Regions from separate parts of the Bacillus pretiosus genome, predicted to be linked through region 2. Evidence: riboswitches for the same ligand, from Rfam matches in the RefSeq annotation. Region 2 holds a riboswitch; each other region holds the start of a gene.
What was found. A riboswitch is a leader RNA that binds a small molecule or an ion and turns the genes downstream of it on or off. The one in region 2 is predicted to bind thiamine pyrophosphate.
Positions count from the first base shown of each region.

Region 1: another riboswitch for thiamine pyrophosphate. It lies ahead of thiC (phosphomethylpyrimidine synthase ThiC); the one in region 2 lies ahead of thiT (energy-coupled thiamine transporter ThiT).
Region 3: another riboswitch for thiamine pyrophosphate. It lies ahead of thiM (hydroxyethylthiazole kinase); the one in region 2 lies ahead of thiT (energy-coupled thiamine transporter ThiT).

Region 1 covers NZ_CM129593.1:4,978,384-4,981,669, forward strand. The annotation lists gene thiC (phosphomethylpyrimidine synthase ThiC) at 1-1,457, opposite strand, end outside; TPP riboswitch at 1,570-1,685, opposite strand; gene lldP (L-lactate permease) at 1,757-3,286, opposite strand, start outside.
Region 2 covers NZ_CM129593.1:4,636,162-4,639,447, forward strand. The annotation lists gene feoB (ferrous iron transport protein B) at 1-780, opposite strand, end outside; gene ACU8YW_RS23985 (FeoA family protein) at 777-1,004, opposite strand; TPP riboswitch at 1,199-1,300, shown strand; gene thiT (energy-coupled thiamine transporter ThiT) at 1,387-2,055, shown strand; gene ACU8YW_RS23995 (sensor histidine kinase) at 2,265-3,286, opposite strand, start outside.
Region 3 covers NZ_CM129593.1:436,620-439,905, reverse strand. The annotation lists gene ACU8YW_RS02280 (anaerobic C4-dicarboxylate transporter family protein) at 1-43, shown strand, start outside; gene thiE (thiamine phosphate synthase) at 159-818, opposite strand; gene thiM (hydroxyethylthiazole kinase) at 835-1,650, opposite strand; TPP riboswitch at 1,714-1,823, opposite strand; partial or broken gene topB (DNA topoisomerase III) at 2,248-2,820, shown strand; gene ACU8YW_RS02260 (hypothetical protein) at 3,003-3,286, opposite strand, start outside.

The sequences.
Region 1 (3,286 bases), 340 kb from region 2:
GTTTTGTGCCCTTTCGCAAGATCAGCTGCATGTGCAGCAATTTTGTACGTAATAACCCCCGTGCGAACATCATCTTTATTCGGTAAACCTAAATGTTCTTTCGGTGTTACATAACAAAGCATCGCCGTGCCAAACCAGCCAATCATCGCCGCTCCAATTGCCGATGTAATATGGTCATAACCTGGTGCAATATCTGTCGTTAACGGCCCAAGTGTATAGAACGGTGCGCCCTGACAAATATCAAGCTCTTTCTCCATATTCTCTTTAATTAAATGCATCGGTACATGCCCAGGTCCTTCAATCATCACTTGCACATCATGTTTCCAAGCAATCTTCGTTAATTCACCAAGTGTTTCAAGCTCAGAAAACTGTGCTTCGTCATTTGCATCTGCAATCGAACCTGGACGTAATCCATCTCCAAGAGAGAACGAAACGTCGTACTGCTTCATAATTTCACATATCTCTTCAAAATGAGTGTATAAGAAGTTTTCTTTATGATGGAATAAACACCACTGTGCCATAATTGAACCACCACGCGAAACGATACCTGTCGTACGCTTTGCAGTAATCGGAATGTAACGAAGTAATACGCCCGCGTGAATCGTAAAGTAATCCACACCTTGCTCCGCCTGCTCAATTAACGTATCACGATACACTTCCCACGTTAAATCTTCTGCAATTCCATTTACTTTTTCCAGCGCTTGATAAATCGGTACAGTTCCAACTGGTACAGGCGCGTTACGAATAATCCACTCACGCGTCGTATGAATATTTTTACCTGTAGATAAATCCATAATCGTATCCGCACCCCAACGCGTTGCCCACGTCATCTTCTCTACTTCTTCTGCAATTGAAGAAGATACAGCAGAGTTTCCGATATTTGCATTGACCTTCACGTGAAAGTTACGGCCGATAATCATCGGTTCTGCTTCCGGATGGTTAATATTCGCTGGTAAAATGGCACGACCTTCCGCGATTTCCTTACGAACAAACTCAGGCTCTACTCCTTCACGAATCGCAACATATTCCATCTCAGACGTAATGATACCCTTACGTGCATAATGCATTTGCGTAACATTTCCACCTTGCTTTGCTCTAAGCGGCTGACGATCCATTTGCGGGAAAACAGGCGTATGTTTCAAAGCCACTTTCACACCGTCATCCTCTGGTTTTACTTCGCGCCCTTCGTATGCTTCTACATCTCCGCGCTCCAGGATCCAAGAGTGGCGCGGCGCCTGCAATCCCTTTTCCAGTTCCACTTTATACGCAGGATCTGTATAAGGACCGCTCGTATCATATACACGAATTGGCGGATTCGGAATACCGTTCGTTTCGCTTTGTTCAATCTCGCGCATCGGCACTTTCATACCCGCGCGTGGTCCATCCACATACACTTTCTTACTTCCTGGTAAACTCGATTTCAATTCAATTTGCTCAGCTGAAACAGACTGTTTCATAACCTTTGTTGCCCCCCTGTACGTGACAAGGACAAGATATGGCCAGCGTATGCCAAAATAAAAAGAGCCAGGTCCATAAAAAAATAAGGACCTGGCTCATAAAGACATCATTATGTAAAGCCGTTAACTTCCCTACGCTGGTACGAGCCAGATCAGGTCCAAAGGGTTAAGAAGTTCACACGCTTCTCTCTCAGCCTACGCATACGTTAGGCACCCCTAGTTTATCACTGATTTAATTTTCAATACTTTCCCATCATACACGATAATCTGAAAAATGCAAAGTTTATTTCTTTTGTTGTTTATGGAATCATCCACGTTAAATAATATGCCTGTACATACGTCATAATACCAACAATAATTACGAAGAATAAACTATGCTTCACTGTAAAGCGGAATAAATCTGATTCTTTTCCAGCAAGTCCAACTGCCGCACAAGCAATTGCAATCGATTGCGGAGAAATCATTTTTCCTGTTACACCGCCCGTTGTATTTGCTGCAACGAGAAGTACTTCAGATACACCGACTTGCTGCGCTGTAATCGCTTGTAAATTCGAGAACAGTGCATTCGCTGACGTATCGGATCCTGTTAAAAATACACCGATCCAGCCTAGGAATGGTGAGAAGAACGGGAATAGTCCGCCAGTTCCTGCAAGTGCTAATGCTAATGTAGAAGATAGACCAGAATAGTTTGCGATAAACGCGAATCCTAATACGAATCCGATAGATAGAATTGGCATCTTAAGCTCATTTATCGTTTCTTTAAATGTTACTACTGCATCTTTTGCACTCATTTTCAAAATAAAGATAGAAATGATACAAGCAATTAAAATTGCTGTTCCCGTCGCTGATAAAATATCTAATTTCAAGATTGCTTCATAAGGCGTCGGTTTATTTACAATTGGCTCTGCTTTCATTACTAAATTGTGTAAGCCTGGAACTTCAAACTTAAACACAAGGCTTTCCAAAGCACCGCCTGGAGCAAATAACGCTTTAAAGAAACTTTGGCTCCAAATGACTACCATCACAGTTAAAATAATGAATGGAGACCATGCTTTTACTACTTTTCCTACCGTTAGTTTCGGCATAGATATCGCCGTTGCTGCTACCTCACTATTTGCTTCTTTAGACTGATAGATTTCTTTCGGCTGCCAAACTTTTAAGAATAGCGATAAACTCACTAAACTTACAAGTGCTGACGTAATATCCGGAAGTTCTGGCCCTAAGAACGTCGCTGTAATGAACTGCGTAATTGCAAATGAGCTACCTGCTACAAATAGAGCCGGCCATGTTTGTCTTACTCCTTTAAATCCATCCATTAAAAATACGATAAAGAACGGAACAAATAATGATAAGAACGGTAATTGATGCCCAGCCATTTGTCCAATTTTATGCGGATCAATACCTGTTACTTGTCCAGCAACTGTAATCGGAATTCCCATCGCTCCGAACGCTACTGGTGCCGTATTTGCGATTAAACACAGACCCGCTGCATATAAAGGATTTAACCCAAGACCTGCAAGAAGCGCTGCGGTAATCGCTACTGGTGCACCAAATCCTGCTGCCCCTTCCAAAAATGCTCCAAATGAAAAACCGATTAAAATAACGAGTAAACGATGGTCATTCGTAATGGATAATACAGATGCACGAATCACATCGAATTGACCTGTTTTCACAGATATTTTATATAAAAATACCGACATAATGATAATCCAAGCAATTGGCCATAGTCCGTATAAAAAACCATATCCCGTCGCTGCCATCGCCATCGTGAACGGCATCTTATAAGCGAATAACGCAACTAAAATTGTAAGTACGACTGTAATTAATCC
Region 2 (3,286 bases):
TTCTTTCTCATGCTTCATAACATTTGTTTTTAACTTTTCAATATACGCTTCACGAGTTTTGTAAATGTGCTCTTCCAACGTACAATCAAGTTTTCCTTCTAAGCGAGATCGAATGGCTACAAGTTCCTTATAAATTGGTAATGCTTTCATTTCTTTTTCTACTACTTCGTTATTGCTTAAAAATTGAAGGGCTAACCATCTTGGATGCTTATAATTCGCTGTCTCTAAAAGGGCTATTACCTCTCCAATTCCTTCATCCATCTGTACACCATATGAAATAATGAATGGCTTTTTCTCGTTTTTGTCATTTTCTTTAAGAGTAGCAAGTAGTTCTTCACAGCCTTTTCCACTTCTTGCAACGACAGGAACGACTGTTACACCTAATAGCTCTGATAATCGTTTTACATCAATTACAATGCCTCGTTGCTTTGCCACATCGACCATATTTAATCCGATTGAAACCGGCTTTCCAAACTCAAGTAATTGCAACGTTAAATGCATATTTCTCTCGAATTGCGAAGAATCCACTATATTTAACATATGATGAAATTCGTCTGTTAGTAGAAAATTTGTAACGACACCTTCATCACGCGAAACTGGATTCAAATCATAAACACCTGGTAAATCAATTAATGTTCCTTGCTTATCTTTTAATTTACCAACCTTCTTTTCTACTGTTACACCGCTCCAGTTTCCTACGTATTCATAAGAACCAGTAAGTGCATTAAATAATGATGTCTTCCCTGTATTCGGATTCCCTAGCAAAGCTACCTTATTCACGCTAATTCCACCTTTATCATTTTCGCGTCACAATGACGAATACTAATTAACTGTCCACGACACTCCAATGTACAAGGACCTTTGAACATCGCTTTCTGCTTCATGCGAAGTTCGCTTCCTTCAGAAAGACCGAAAGCAGCCAATCTTCTCTTCAGTAAATGATCTAAAGACTGAACGCTTTTTACTAACACTTTCTCACCGATTTTAATATCTACTAAGCTCATAACCTTCCCCCTCAGAAGAGAATGATAATTATTTTCAAAAAAATTATAGCACACTCTATTTCTCTTGTACTATACCCTTTTGCTTCATATTTATTAACATTTCGCTACAATTCTATTTCAATCATTGTCATACTGTATTCGTTTGCCATTCTCATCCATTTCGCTTACAATAAACAATAGCAAATAAAGAATCTCGTTATCACTGGGGGAGCCATGCCGCTGAGAGGGAACACTTCGTTCCGACCCTTCGAACCTGTTAGTTAATGCTAACGCAGGGATTGTGCAAACGTCCGAAATACATACCTCTTTTTTATTTACGTATTTCGTATCCTCCTATGATATCTATTCTTTTTTGTACAACTTGGATTTAGGGGGAGACAACATGCGTAACACCAATTTACAAGCGATGATCGAATCTGCAATTCTTGCAGCCTTCGCCTTGGTCATCGACATTTTACCATTATCAATCAAACTTCCAACAGGCGGTTCCATTTCATTCGCTATGATTCCTATTTTTATTATTGCATACCGCTGGGGCTTTAAATCAGCTTTCTTAGGTGGTTTAGTTTGGGGACTATTACAAATTGTCGTAGGAGATGCTTACATTTTAACACCTATTCAAGCTTTCATTGAGTACTTCATTGCCTTTGCTTTTATCGGATTTGCTGGCTTATTCTATCGTCCAATTCAAAAAGCACTTTTAACGTCTAATGAAAATAACTTAGAACAATCAAGTTTAGGTACCCGTAAAGAAAAACCTTCATCAAAACAAAACGAAGGTAAGAAAGTCCTTGCTTATATTATCCTTGCTACATTTATCGGTAGCTTTGCTCGCTATTTCTGCCACTTTATTGCTGGTATTATTTTCTGGGGACAATATGCACCGAAAGGTCAATCAGCAGTTCTATACTCATTAATCGTAAACGGCAGTACAATGCTCGGTTCTTTTATTTTATGTACCGTTTTACTTATATTTTTATTTCTTACTTCACCTCGCTTATTCAAGAGCATCAATGCTTATCAAATAAATTCAAACAAAAAGAGCGCTTAATAAGCGCTCTTTTTGTTATATCGTAATATCAATTAAAAATACAATAAATGCACAAAAGAAAATAAATACCATTATACTTAGCCACTTGCTATGCACGGTTCATCGACTCCTTACATAACCTCATTTTCTACCCAGATTATATCGTTTAAAAATAAAGATTAGGTAAAGATAATATGAAAATAAACTAAAAAAAGCGTAGCATGCATCATCTACGCTTTTTTAGGTAAATAAAAGTAAAATAATACACCATCTTCTGTATTTTCTGCCCCATATTCAGCATCGTGCAGTTCTAAAATATTTTTAGAAATAGCTAGACCAAGCCCAGTTCCACCTTGTGAACGGTGGCGAGCTGCATCCACGCGATAAAAACGGTCCCAAATTTTATCTAATTGCTCTTCTTCAATGTGAGTACCTTTATTTTCAATACACACTTTTATACGATCTTTCTCATCTATTGTAGAAATAATAATATCCTCTTTATTCGGTGTATAACGTATGGCATTCGTAATGAAGTTCACGATTACTTGTTCAATCCGACTTTGATTTGCGACTACTTCAAATGAACATATATTTTTATGCACATGAAGTTCTTTTTTCTCTATGTCCACAGAAAGGTGTTCACATATATCTTCAATTACTGTATCGATATAAAATACACCCTTTTTCATTTTATATGTACCTGACTCAAATTTAGCTAACTCCAGCATATCCAAAATTAAAGTATCCATTTTATCTACTTCTCGTTCCATTGCCTGAAAATAGTATTCTTTTTTATGCTCAGCTACTCCATCTTTTAAAATAGAAATACAGCTTTTCATAATACTCAGCGGTGTTTTTAATTCATGCGAAACACCAGAAATAAATTCTTTCCGCGTATTTTCTAACTTTCTTTCCTTTTCAATATCTTGTTCTAGCTGTCCAATATGCGAATGGAGCTTATTAGATAATACATTAATATTTTTCGATAAATCACCAATTTCATCTTTTGAAGTAATCGGTATTTGTTCTGTGAAATCTAAGTGTGCTATTTTCTTCGTCGTATCATTTATTTTTAATAACGGCTTTGCAATTTGTTTTGAATAATAGAACGAAGCTAGAAAAATAAGAACGACTACAAATGCAATGATGTAAATGTAGTAATCTTGCACCATTTGTACAGCTTCATCTACAGGCTGTAAAGAAGCCATCGCATAAATATATGTGACTGATCCGTCTCTTTCTGTTATTGGTT
Region 3 (3,286 bases), 1.1 Mb from region 2:
CTCTATCGGAATTGGAATGCTCCTAATATCAATTATGTTTTAAAGAAAAAGCACAAACCGACAATTTTAAAGGGTTTGTGCTTTTTTAATCAAACGTTTGTTTAAATATTTTTAACTGTCCATTATGTTCTTTTCTATTTTTGTGAAGTTCCCTTTCCCTACAAGCTCCTATTTACTTCCACTACTAGCTTCTTCGTACTTTCATACGGAGATTCCGCTAAACTAATCGCGGAAATAACAGAAACACCGTCCGCACCAGCTTCTATAACTGACGCTGTATTTTCAATTGTAATGCCACCAATCCCAACGATCGGTATTGTAATTTCTTGTTCTCTAAAATGAGCTAAACCTTTCGTTCCTTGTACAGCTTTCGTATCTTTTTTCGTACTCGTTGGGAAAATAGGCCCAACACCTAAATAATCAGCTCCGTTTTCAATTGCCCAGCGTGCTTCTTCAATTGTATGGGTAGATACACCAACAATTTTATCACCCATTTTTTCACGAACAGAAGTAATTCCTTCATCATCTTGGCCAACATGCACGCCATCTGCATCTAACTCCATAGCTAGTTCCACATCATCATTTACGATGAATGGTACACCGTACTCTTTACAGACTGCTTGTAGTTCTTTCGCGAAACAAATACGTTTCTCTCCCGTTAAAGCCCCTTCCCCCTTTTCACGAAATTGAAAAATTGTTATACCGCCTTCAAGTGCATCTCTCAATACTTGTAGTGGCTCCTTCGCACAATTGTTACTTCCCATAATAAAATATACTGATAATAATCTAGACATTTCAGCCTTTGTAATACAGGGCATCTAGTTCCCCTCCTTACTATATAAGCTCAATCTTCCCATACTTCTCAATATCACCCGAAGTGGTATTCGCTAACTGATTTAAAAATTCAATTTGGAAACTACCAGGTCCCTTTTCCACTGTCTTAGCAGCTGCCAGTTCCGCAGCTACACCATAAAACGTTAATGCCGCTACTGCTGCCTTTACATAATCCTTTTCTACTGCTACAAATGCTCCTATTACAGAAGTTAGTAAACAACCAGTTCCCGTAACTTTCGTTAAAATAGGGTGACCATTTCGAATAAGGATCGTTCGTTCTCCATCTGTAACAACATCTTCTTTTCCAGTAATCACCGCTACTGTATTTAATTCATCCGCTGCCTGCCTTGCAATACTTACGACATTGCCATTTCCAACACCGGCGTCTACCCCTTTAATTTCCCATCTCTCATTAATAACGTTCGCTATTTCAGCTGCATTTCCGCGGATAATCGCTAAATCAATTTCAGCCGGAATATGTCTCGCAACTTCTGTTCGATACGATGTTGCTCCTGCACCAACTGGATCAAATAGTACTGGTACATTATTCACATTTGCTGATTTACCAGCAAGTAACATCGCTTCTACCTCTTCAGGACGAAGTGTACCCATATTTAAAACAAGGGCTCCCGCAATGCTAGCCATTTCTGCTACTTCTTCTTTTGCATACGCCATTACAGGTGATGCTCCTAATGCTAACAAACCGTTTGCTGTAAAATTTGTTACAACAACATTTGTAATATTATGCACGAGTGGATTAGACTCTCTCACCAAATCCACTACTTTACTAATTTCTTTCATATTCATCCTTTTCATCTCCTAACTATAGTGATGGGAGATACACAAAAAGGCACTTTGCGCGTACGCAAAGTGCCTGAACATGTGCTTTTACACTCTCCCTACGCTGGCATTATCCAACAGGTTCAAATGGTCAATGACGGATTAGTCATACTCTCAGTTTGCATCCACAAACTCCCATGTGTTTATTATTCATCTACTTCAAAGTCTACTCTTATTCTAGTAAAATAACAAGTTCTTTACTTTTCTATTTCATATAGAAGCAACTGATAAAACAATACGCATAATAAAGTGAAACTTTAATCAGTGGGGGCTTTGTTCATCCCCCACTGATTATTAGTTGAACCAATCGGGCTTTTATGGGCAGTTGATCCCCTACCTAACTTCTTGGCTTCCGCTGAATTTTGAGGCAGGGGTCTTACTGCCCGTTAATGCGGGATAAATAAGTATCTATTTCTCATAGTCTCATCATGGCGCATATTATGTTCTGTCGCCATCATTCACCCTCAAACAGATGTTATCCCACTAAAAAACGTTCAAATCTGGAGCGAAACTGAATCTCAAGAAGATGTATGCTATAGTTAACGTATGGAAATTTGAAAGGATGTTTTAAATATGGTAAAAAGCGTTGTAATCGCTGAAAAGCCTTCCGTTGCACGTGATATTGCGCGTGTACTTAAGTGTGATAAAAAAGGAAATGGCTACCTTGAAGGTAGTAAATATATTGTAACTTGGGCTTTAGGTCATCTCGTTACATTAGCTGATCCAGAAAGCTATGATGTGAAATATAAACAGTGGAATTTAGAAGATTTACCGATGCTACCTGAGCGCTTGAAATTAACGGTTATTAAACAAACAGGGAAACAATTTAATGCTGTGAAGAGTCAGCTACTTAGAAAAGATGTAAATGAAATTATTGTAGCGACAGATGCTGGACGCGAAGGCGAATTAGTCGCACGTTGGATTATCGATAAAGTTAAAATACAAAAACCTATTAAGCGTTTATGGATTTCATCTGTTACTGATAAAGCAATTAAAGATGGCTTCGCAAATTTAAAACCAGGTAAAGCATATGACAATTTATACGCTTCGGCTGTCGCACGTTCAGAAGCTGACTGGTACATCGGTCTTAACGCGACTCGCGCTTTAACGACTCGCTTTAATGCCCAGCTGAATTGCGGCCGTGTTGCGATGTATCCCGTCAATAGTTAGGGTGAAATTAATATTTCTAGTATTTATATGACTTGTATGATTTTCTCCCAAATTTATATGGTTATAATGATAATTTTAAGTAGTAAAAACCTCGATTTAATTGTAAAACACCTTTTAAAAAATGGTTATAACAGACTTCTTGTATCTGCCCTTTTAAATTAGACATATAAAAAGATTTTTTCAGTTTGTATTCGATAATTACGTTCTGAGATTTTCTTACACTCCTCCGGAAAATTATTATAAAGAAATTTCGTACTACATTTTAAGTCTTTAGCAATATCAATTATTGCCTTCACACCAAATTGTTCCTTTTCTGTTTCACTCAGATAAATACTAACTTCTTTATTTAGCCATCCCCATACTGTTGTTTTAGGTACACCTATGTAATTAGCAAACTGCTTTATATTTCCATTAAAGCCGCTTTGAAGAATAAAGGACAAAT